DNA from 2 places in the Bacillus paralicheniformis genome. Region 2 is predicted to be linked to the other one. Evidence: riboswitches for the same ligand, from Rfam matches in the RefSeq annotation. Region 2 holds a riboswitch; the other holds the start of a gene.
What was found. A riboswitch is a leader RNA that binds a small molecule or an ion and turns the genes downstream of it on or off. The one in region 2 is predicted to bind lysine.
Positions count from the first base shown of each region.

Region 1 (4,919 bases), 530 kb from region 2:
AAACAATGGATAAAAGCTTATCAGAGCGGAAAACAGCGATATGATTGAGCTCCCTAAGGAAAAATATTCATCTTCATTTTCGCGGATTTCCCGCCTTATTCGACTTTGCATTAGCCCTTACTAACTCTGATTACATACCATTCTCCTCCTGCTAGCAAATTGCAGGATGTTTAATTCGCAGCTATGCTTATTTTCGACAGTTCAAAAGCATCATGCAGCGCTTCGACGGCTTTCACCATATCGCCTTCGCTAACGACAGTCGAAACTTTGATTTCGGATGTGCTGACCATTTTGACCTGGATGTTTTTTTCCGCCAGCACAGCGAACATTTCTGCTGCTACTCCCGGGTTGGAGATCATGCCTGAACCGACGATCGAGACTTTGGCCAGCCTGTTTTCCGTTTCAATCTGTTCATAGTCGAGCGCGTCTTTGTATTCTTCGAGAACTTCGACCGTCCGTTTTAAGTCTTCCGTTTTCACGGAGAAAGAAATCGACGTTTGGCTTGTGCTTGTCACTGATTGAATGATGATGTCAACGTTGATGTTCTGTTTAGCGAGCGTTGTAAAAATCGTTGACAGCGTCGTCAAGCCGCTCGCCAGGCCGCATACGGTCACGCGTGTGATCTGATCTTCAAATGCAATGCCTCTTACAATTAAATTTTGTTCCATTGATGATTCCTCCTCGATTAATGTGCCGGCTTCTTTTTCTGTGCTTGAACGGACTTCCAAAGGCACCTGATAGTTTTTCGCAAATTCAACAGCTCTCGGATGCAGGACGCCTGCTCCAAGATTGGCAAGCTCAAGCATTTCATCGTAGGAGATTCCGGCCAGCTTCCGCGCTGTTTTCACATAGCGGGGATCGGTTGTGAAAACCCCCGGTACATCGGTGTAAATGTCGCATTTATCGGCTTTCAGGGCAGCTGCGAGGGCAACAGCTGTCGTATCTGATCCGCCTCTGCCGAGCGTTGTGATTTCACCTTCCGCTGTCGTCCCCTGGAATCCGGCGACAACGGCGATTTTCCCTTCATTCAGACGCTCTTTCAGCTTGCCTGTATCAATGTTCGTAATTCTTGCGTTGCCGTGAATATTTTCGGTTTCGATGCCGGCCTGCCAGCCTGTATAGGAAACCGCATCATACCCCTTGTTCTGCAAAGCCATTGTCAACAGCGAAATTGTTACCTGTTCTCCTGTTGTCAGCAGCATATCCATTTCCCTGCTGCTCGGCTGTTCGGTAATTTCCTTAGCAAGCGCGACGAGGGAATCCGTCGATTTGCCCATCGCTGAAACGACGACGACAACATCATGACCGCGCTGTTTTTCTTCGATGACGCGGTTTGCGACATTCAATATTTTTTCCACTGATCCTACTGAAGTTCCGCCAAATTTTTGGACGATGAGACCCATCAAATACCACCCTTTTTGTTTTCGTTCGTGCTTGTTTATGTATGAAGAGGAAAACTTGACCGGCGGGCTGTACGTTTTTTCGTACAAAAAAAGCAATGAGAGAAATTCCCTCATTGCTTTAACCAACAAAAATGCCGATGATTTTAACAACGAGATAGCCCTCCAAGAAATGATTTCTTGACAGCCTTACATTTATTCAATGTAAAGCCAGCAGGAAAAACGAATGGATTTTTTCCCCGCTTCGGCGACGCTCCCCTTTCGGCTTTTTTCATCGGAATCCATCTTCCTCATCAAGCCTACTCTTGAAGTTCGCACCTCTATCTTCACCATATCACACGATCTTATTATGAAATTAGTACAAATTCTATCAGATTCTTTTTAAAAGTTCAACATTATTTTTTCAAAGCCTCTTCAATCAGCTGCGCCGTCTTCAGGGGGATGCCGAGCTTGCGGATATCTTCGGCGCTCGCTTCCTTCATTTTCTTAACGGAACCGAAATGTTTTAACAGCAGTTTTTTCCGCTGTTCGCCGACGCCCGGTATGCCGTCGAGCACCGATTGAAATGCGCTTTTTCCTCTGAGCTGCCTGTGGAAGCTGATCGCAAACCTGTGCACTTCATCCTGAATGCGCTGAAGCAGGTAAAATTCCTGGCTGTTCCGCTCAAGCTGGACGATCTCAAGGGGGTCGCCGATCAAAAGGTTGGAAGTTCTGTGTTTATCATCTTTCACCAGACCGGCAACAGGGACATCGAGCCCCAATTCATTTTCCAAAACGTCAAGGGCGGCAGACACCTGGCCTTTTCCGCCGTCGATCAATACTAAATCAGGCAGCGGCAGATTCTCTTTCAGCACCCTTGTATATCTTCTTCTGATGACTTCGCGCATTGACCCGTAGTCGTCAGGGCCTTCAACCGTCTTAATCTTATATTTGCGGTACTCTTTTTTATGCGGTTTTCCGTCGAGAAAGACGACCATCGCCGAAACGGGGTCCGTTCCTTGAATATTTGAATTATCAAACGCTTCAATTCGGTACGGCGTGTAGATGCCCAGTGCTTTGCCGAGCTTTTCAATCGCGCCGATCGTCCGCTCTTCGTCCCGTTCAATGAGCGAAAACTTCTCTTTCAAAGCGAGCTTTGCATTTTTATGGGCAAGGAGCAGCAGGTCTTTCTTCGCTCCCCTTTTCGGCTGGCGCACGTTCACGTCCAAAAGCTCCTCAATCATGTCCTTATCGACGCTGTCTGGAACCAAAATTTCCCTTGGGAGGAAGTGGTTGTTTTTTGAGTAAAATTGCCCGATGAACGTCAAAAACTCCTCGTCTGCTTCCCTGTATAAAGGAAACATGCTGACATCTCTTTCAATCAATTTGCCCTGCCTGATAAAGAAGACCTGGACGCACATCCAGCCCTTGTCATACGAATAGGCAAATACATCGCGGTCAACCATGTCATTCAGCATCATTTTCTGTTTTTCCATCGTTGACTCGATATGGGCCATTTGATCGCGGAATTCTTTCGCCCGTTCGAACTGCAGGTTTTCCGAGGCTTCGAGCATTTTTGCTTCAAGTTCTTTCTTGACTTCATTGTATCCGCCCTTTAAAAAGCGGGTGATTTCTTCTGTGAGCTGTCGGTTTGTCTCCTCAGACACATCATATACGCATGGCGCCAGACATTGTCCGAGATGATAGTACAAACAGACGCGGTCCGGCAGTTTGGCGCACTTTCTGAGCGGATAGAGGCGGTCCAGCAGCTTTTTTGTTTCCCTCGCAGCCTGGACATTGGGATACGGCCCGAAATAGCGGCCTTTGTCTTTTTTGACCTTCCTCGTGACAATCAGCTTCGGATGCCGCTCGTTCGTGATTTTAATAAACGGGTAGCTTTTATCATCTTTCAGCATCACGTTATATTTCGGGTCGTACTTTTTGATTAAATTCATTTCAAGAATGAGCGCTTCGATGTTCGAGGAGGTGACAATGTATTCAAAATCTTCAATTTCACTGACAAGACGCTGTGTTTTGGCATCATGGGACCCGCTGAAATAGGAGCGAACCCTGTTTTTTAAGATTTTCGCTTTCCCGACGTAGATGACGGTATCCTGCCTGTCTTTCATCAAGTAGCAGCCAGGCTGATCCGGGAGAAGGGCCAGCTTTTCTTTGATTTTTTTGTTCATCAAAAATCCTTCCTTGTTTCGGCGTTTTTTCTTCATTTCAGTTTACCATGACCGACCGTACGTTCGCTACAATTGGAGAAGGAAGATGGCGCGTTGTAAGAAAAAAGCGATCCCTTTGGAATCGCCTTTTTCACAGGTTTCTATTTTACAAATGTTTGTTGACCAGTTCTTCAAGGGCTTCTTTCGGTTTAAAGCCGACAGATGTTTCAACCACTTCGCCGTCTTTTAGTATGAGGAGAGTCGGGATGCTCATCACGCCGTATTTGCCGGCAGTTTCTTGGTTTTCGTCAACATCGATTTTTACGATTTTCAGTTTGTCTCCCATTTCTTGATCAAGCTCTTCAAGTACCGGCGCGATCATTTTGCAAGGTCCGCACCAAGGAGCCCAGAAGTCGGCAAGAACTACGCCTTCACTTGTTTCAGATGAGAATGTTTGATCAGTTGCTTTTACGATAGCCATTCTTTCATTCCTCCAATTGTGAAATTATGCTTTTTAGTATAGCATCTCCCTTTGGTTCACGCTAACATAATGCTTGATTATACATTTCCCTATCTGCGCAGTTTTACACATCGGGATTTTAGCCTTTCTAAAAATGTCCTTATTCCATGTTATTTTGCAAAAGGCGGAAATGTGCCTATGTAAAAAGCCGGCCATTTCAGGCCGGCTTTTGATCAAGTACTGACGCTCAGCTTTTTAAATTCCTCCGTGAGCAGCGGAACGATTTCAAATAAGTCGCCGACGATCCCGTAGTCGGCAATTTTAAAGATGTCGGCTTCCGGATCTTTGTTGATGGCAACGATGATTTTGCTGTTTGACATCCCTGCGAGGTGCTGAATCGCTCCTGAAATGCCGCAGGCGATATATAAGTCTGGAGTTACGACTTTGCCGGTCTGGCCGATTTGAAGCGAATAGTCGCAGTAGTCTGCGTCACAGGCTCCCCTTGAAGCGCCGACCGCGCCGCCCATTACGTCGGCAAGCTCCTGCAGCGGTTTAAAGCCTTCCTCGCTTTTGACGCCGCGGCCGCCGGCTACGATGATTTTCGCTTCAGACAAATCGACGCCTTCGGACGTTTTTTTGACAATGTCCTTGATAACCGTTCTGATGTCCCGAATATCCGCTTCGATGCTTTCGACCGCTCCCGTTCGCGTCTCATCTTTGTCGAGCGGGGCAATATTATTCGGTCTAATCGTTGCAAAAATCGTTTCATCTTCGGAAATGATCCGCTCAAACGCTTTGCCTGAGTAGATCGGTCTTGTAAACACGATGTTGCCGCCGGCTACTTCGACGTTGACGGCATCTGATATCAGCCCTGTTCCCATACGGGCTGCAAGCTTCGGCGACAAGTCTTTG
Region 1 is NZ_CP023665.1:3,063,428-3,068,346, forward strand. Features, by position in the region: gene CP943_RS15610 (aspartate kinase) at 171-1,403, opposite strand; lysine riboswitch at 1,551-1,731, opposite strand; gene uvrC (excinuclease ABC subunit UvrC) at 1,796-3,568, opposite strand; gene trxA (thioredoxin) at 3,714-4,028, opposite strand; gene CP943_RS15630 (electron transfer flavoprotein subunit alpha/FixB family protein) at 4,241-4,919, opposite strand, start outside.
Region 1: linked by a shared signal. The riboswitch ahead of CP943_RS15610 (aspartate kinase) and the one ahead of CP943_RS18430 (amino acid permease) in region 2 are both predicted to bind lysine.

Region 2 (4,919 bases):
CGAGATTAAACAGTACCGTGCCGGCGGCTGCCGCGTAGTAGATCTTAACGGCTTTAGCGGAAAGCTTTTTGCCGGTTCTAGTGCGCGTTTTTGCCAGCCAGACCAAAAGAACCAAATCCAGAAAAAGCGCGATGAAAACCGGATTGAACAGCTCCTGAAAACTGCTCCCAAGCCCCCCGAGGTTTTTTGCCTGGAACAGGACGGGAACAGTGATGAAATCGATGTAGAAACCATAGAAAATACTGTTTGCAATCAAGATGCCCGTCAGGACGACATTAGCCCCGATTAAATAGAGGCGCTGCGTTTTTTCGCGAAAAAAGAGGCTGATGCCGAGTACAGGGATGAGAAAGCTAAGCGGGTTGATAAACAGGATCAATTCCTGAAGTGCGTTGTCGATTTGTAAATTAAAGCCCAGCTTGTAGATGAAGTACGTTTTCATCCACATAAAAAATATGGATAGGCATAAAAACCACTGCTTTTTAAAAAATTGTTCTTTCATATAAATAGCTCCTCACATATAATCCCCGCAGGTAAACAACACCAAGATAAAACGACTGAACAAAGCATAATACAGCAATCGGTCAAACCGTCCCTTTCGTCAGGCGATCAAGTTCGCAATAAAATAGCACGAAACAACGGTGAGCACAGTCAGAACGCCTTGTTCCGCCTTCCCGCCGGTTTTAATATAAAGGGGCAGCCGAACCTTAATGGCGGACGGAAAGAAAAGTTTGATGCCGTTTACAGTCCCGGCATCAAGGAGCAGATGGCTCGCCATTCCGGCCATCAATCCGACAAATATGCTCTGATCTGTAAAATATAAATGTGCCGCAAATGCCGTGATGAGCAAAAAGAGCAGGCTGTGTGTAAACGTCCTGTGCCCGAAGACAGAACTGACCACTGCTGATAAAATCGGTAGCCTTCTGCCGATCTTGCTCTTTGTATGGCAAATATCCGGAATCAATGCTCCGATAACGCCCGAAGCTGTCATGAACACTGGATCATATCCGTAAAAATAAGCAGCAGCCGTGCAAGAAGCGACCCCTCCCATGATGTGTGTTTTTCCTGTCATATCGCTTCTCCTTTAAGACCTATAACAATTTCCTAATGAAAACTATATCAAGAGTTCTGGCGGCCTTCAAGACAGATGGTGGCAACTTATCAGGCAAAAAACGCATTTTCCTGAGGCAATCAGCATGTTTACATCTAGAATATGGTGTTTTCAGTTAAAAAACACATTCAAGATTCTGCATAATTTTAAAGTGATAAGCCAAATTAAAATTGTACCACATTTTTAAAGAGGTGATTCATTTGGGTATTTTCTTCAATAAAGATAGAGGAAATAAGGAAAAGGACCAAAACGCCGTTCGGGGGGCGCTTGAAGATGCAGGACAAGCGCTGAAAGGAGACCCTTTGCAAGAGGCGGTCAACAAAAAGAAAAACAACCGATAAATGACAGATGGAAGCGCCGTCTTCCATTCTGCAGAAGGCTGCCGAAACAGGCGGCCTTTTGGCGCGGCTGTCCGTTTTTCCATCACTTCCCTTTGACAGATTAAAATTTCTCTGGTAACCTCTTTTCAGAATATGTGATAAATCCTCACTCTTAACTCTTAGTGAGGTAGAGGTTGCGCGGATGATGAGTCGCATGTGTGAGGCTGATGGGGCCGATGATCATATGCAAAAGGCATCAGCGCCGAAGCATAAGGAAGCCATTCATTCTTTATGCTGGGTCTGCATTGAATAAGTGCAGGACTGCCGCGGGTTTTCCCGCGGAGGGCTATCCGGAGATCAAGAGTGTATGTTTAACCAAAGCATGGACTTTTGTTCATGCTTTTTTTATTTTGAATGATCTCACGGTCTGGTCCGGCATATTTTTTATAAAATGCTCGGAGGTTATATCTTATGGAACAGACAAAAAAATGGGGCTTCTGGCTTCTTACCGCTTTTGTTGTCGGCAATATGGTCGGCTCAGGGATTTTTATGCTCCCCAGCACACTCGCCCAGACGGCAAGCCCGTTCGGCGTAACGGCGGCATGGCTGGTGACGGGTGCGGGGGTGCTGATGATCGCCCTTGTATTCGGTCATTTATCCATTCGCCGCCCGGATCTTAAAGCAGGTCCGCAAAGCTATGCAAGAGCTTTATTCTCAGACCCTAAAAAAGGGAATGCGGCAGGTTTTACAATGGTATGGGGGTATTGGGTGGCAAGCTGGATCAGCAACGTGGCCATCATTACAAGCCTTGCAGGCTATTTGACGACTTTCCTGCCGATCTTAACTGACGGACGCGAGCTGATTGAACTCGGCGGTCACCCCGTTACACTCGGCCAGCTCTTGACATTTATCGTATGTACAATCTTGTTATGGGGGACGCATTTCATCTTAGTCTCCAGCATAAATGGAGCGGGCAAACTGAACTTTTTAGCAACTTTTTCAAAAGTGCTTGGGTTTGTCCTGTTTATTGTTGCAGGTTTGTTCGTTTTTCAGACGGCTTTATTCGAATCATTTTATTTTCCAATCGAATCAGAAGGCAAAAGTATTGGGCTGGGCGGACAGGTTCACAATGCGGCGATTTCAACGCTGTGGGCGTTTGTCGGCATCGAGTCTGCGGTAATCTTATCAGGGCGCGCATCATCCCAGCGCGATGTCAAACGCGCGACGATTACCGGACTGTTAATTGCGCTCGGCATTTATATGGTCATCACTTTAATAACGATGGGCGTCATCCCGCACGATCAGCTCCAGGCATCGGATAAACCGTTCGTTGATGTGCTGCACGTGATCATCGGCAGCTTTGGCAGCGTAATTATGGCGGTCTTGGCAATCGTTTCTTTGTTTGGATCGATGCTCGGCTGGATTTTAATCGGCGCAGAGGTTCCGTATCAGGCGGCAAAGGCCGGTGATTTTCCTGCTTTCTTTGCGAAAACGAACAAAAAGGGAAGCCCGGTTAATTCATTGATCGTCACAAACGTGATGTCGCAGATCTTTATTTTCTCAACGGTTTCGGGAACGATCAGCGAGGCCTTTACGTTTTTAACAACGTCGGCGACGCTCGCTTACCTTGTGCCTTATCTTGTGGCGGCTGTTTTCAGCTTGAAGCTCATCCTCAAAGGGGAGACATACGGCGAACTGAAAGGTTCAAGAACAGGGGACGGCATCATCGCTTTGGCTGCTCTGGTGTATTCTTTATGGGTCATCGTTTCAGGTACGTCTGACTTAACCACCTTTATCTTGGGAATCGGGCTGTTTTTCGTCGGTCTTGCGATCTACCCGTTCGTCTACAAAAAGTTCAAAAATAATCAAGTGTGATAAAGTTCTTTGCCAGCCGGGTCTTTTAGCAGAAGATCGGCTGGCTTTTTGATTCCCGCCGAAATTTTTGATTAAAATTTCCGCTTAGGCCTGTTATACTATAAAATGAAAATGATAATCGTTATCGGTTAAAAAGATCGAAAGGAATGGCATCGAGTGAGCTCTTGCAAAAACATACATCGTATCAACAGCGCGGATGGCCCTGATGAAGAACAGAAACCGATCAGCCGTCCGCTTGGAGCTGTTTTTGTCCTGGCCGGCGGAATCATGCTACTGCTGTTTGGCGCCGCATTATCGATTGCGCTCGGTGCGGCTGATATAAAGCTTGGAACGGTTTGGGACGCCATTTTTCATTTTGATGCGAAAAATACGGCCCATCAAATTATTCAGGAACTCAGACTGCCAAGGACGGTAAGTGCGGCTCTTGTGGGCGCCTGCTTGGCGGTTTCCGGAGCCGTGATGCAGGGGATGACGAGAAACCCTCTCGCATCGCCGGAAATTATGAGCGTCACGCACGGGTCAGCTTTCGCAATTGCTGTCGCGTTTGCTTTTTTTCCGGGAACCTCATCGGTCGGGCTGATGATCTGGTCGTTTGCCGGCGCGGGTCTTGGAGCGGGACTCGTTTTTGCGATCGGAATGTTTTCAAAAGGCGGTCTTACGCCTGTAAAGCTGGCTTTGGCCGGTACGGCTGTCGGCACATTTCTGAGCGCTCTTTCTACGAGCATTGCGATCCATTTTGATGTGGCGCGCGACGTCAGTTTTTGGTATGCCGGAGGTGTCGCTGGCACGAAATGGCTCAGCATTCAGTTGTTGGTTCCGGCGGCAGCTCTCGGTTTGGCCGTCGTTTTTGTCATCGCCCGTTCCATTACGGTTCTAAGCTTGGGAGAGGAGCTGGCGAAAGGGCTCGGGCAATATACGAAGACGGTGAAAGCGATCGGAATCGTGTCGGTTGTTCTGCTGACGGGTGCCGCTGTGTCCGTTGCCGGGGCAATCGGTTTTATCGGATTGATCATTCCGCATATTACCCGCTTTCTGGTCGGGGTTGATTACCGCTGGATCATTCCATGCTCAGCGGTGCTTGGCGCCGTCCTGCTGATCTATGCGGATATTGCGGCAAGGCTGGTCAATCCGCCGTTCGAAACACCTGTCGGAGCAGTCACGGCGCTTGTCGGCGTACCATTCTTTCTCTATCTGGCCCGCAGGGAAAGGAGTGGACTGTAATGCTCAAGAAAAACAGCAGACGGGCGGCTGCGGTGATGCTCGTCATGGCCGTGCTGACGGTCGCCGTGTTTTTACTAAGCATGAACATGGGAGAAATCCGCATCGCCCCGCTTGATACATTGAAAACACTGTTCGGTTTCGGAACGCCGCAGGATGAACTTGTATTATTTGAATTCCGTTTGCCGCGCATGGTCCTCGCCATGCTGATCGGTGCGGGAGTTGCTGTCTCCGGAGCCGTCTGGCAGGGGATATCGCGGAATGACCTGGCCGATCCGGGGATATTGGGCATCAATACGGGAGCAGGTTTTGCCGTTGTGCTGTTCATCTTTTATTTTCAGGGGAATGTTGGAAATCTGCAAAAAGGATTCGTTTTTTCCCTGCCGATTTTTGCATTT
Region 2 is NZ_CP023665.1:3,589,679-3,594,597, reverse strand. Features, by position in the region: gene CP943_RS18445 (LTA synthase family protein) at 1-499, opposite strand, end outside; gene CP943_RS18440 (metal-dependent hydrolase) at 599-1,069, opposite strand; gene sspJ (small acid-soluble spore protein SspJ) at 1,309-1,449, shown strand; lysine riboswitch at 1,609-1,785, shown strand; gene CP943_RS18430 (amino acid permease) at 1,900-3,303, shown strand; gene CP943_RS18425 (FecCD family ABC transporter permease) at 3,460-4,524, shown strand; gene CP943_RS18420 (FecCD family ABC transporter permease) at 4,524-4,919, shown strand, end outside.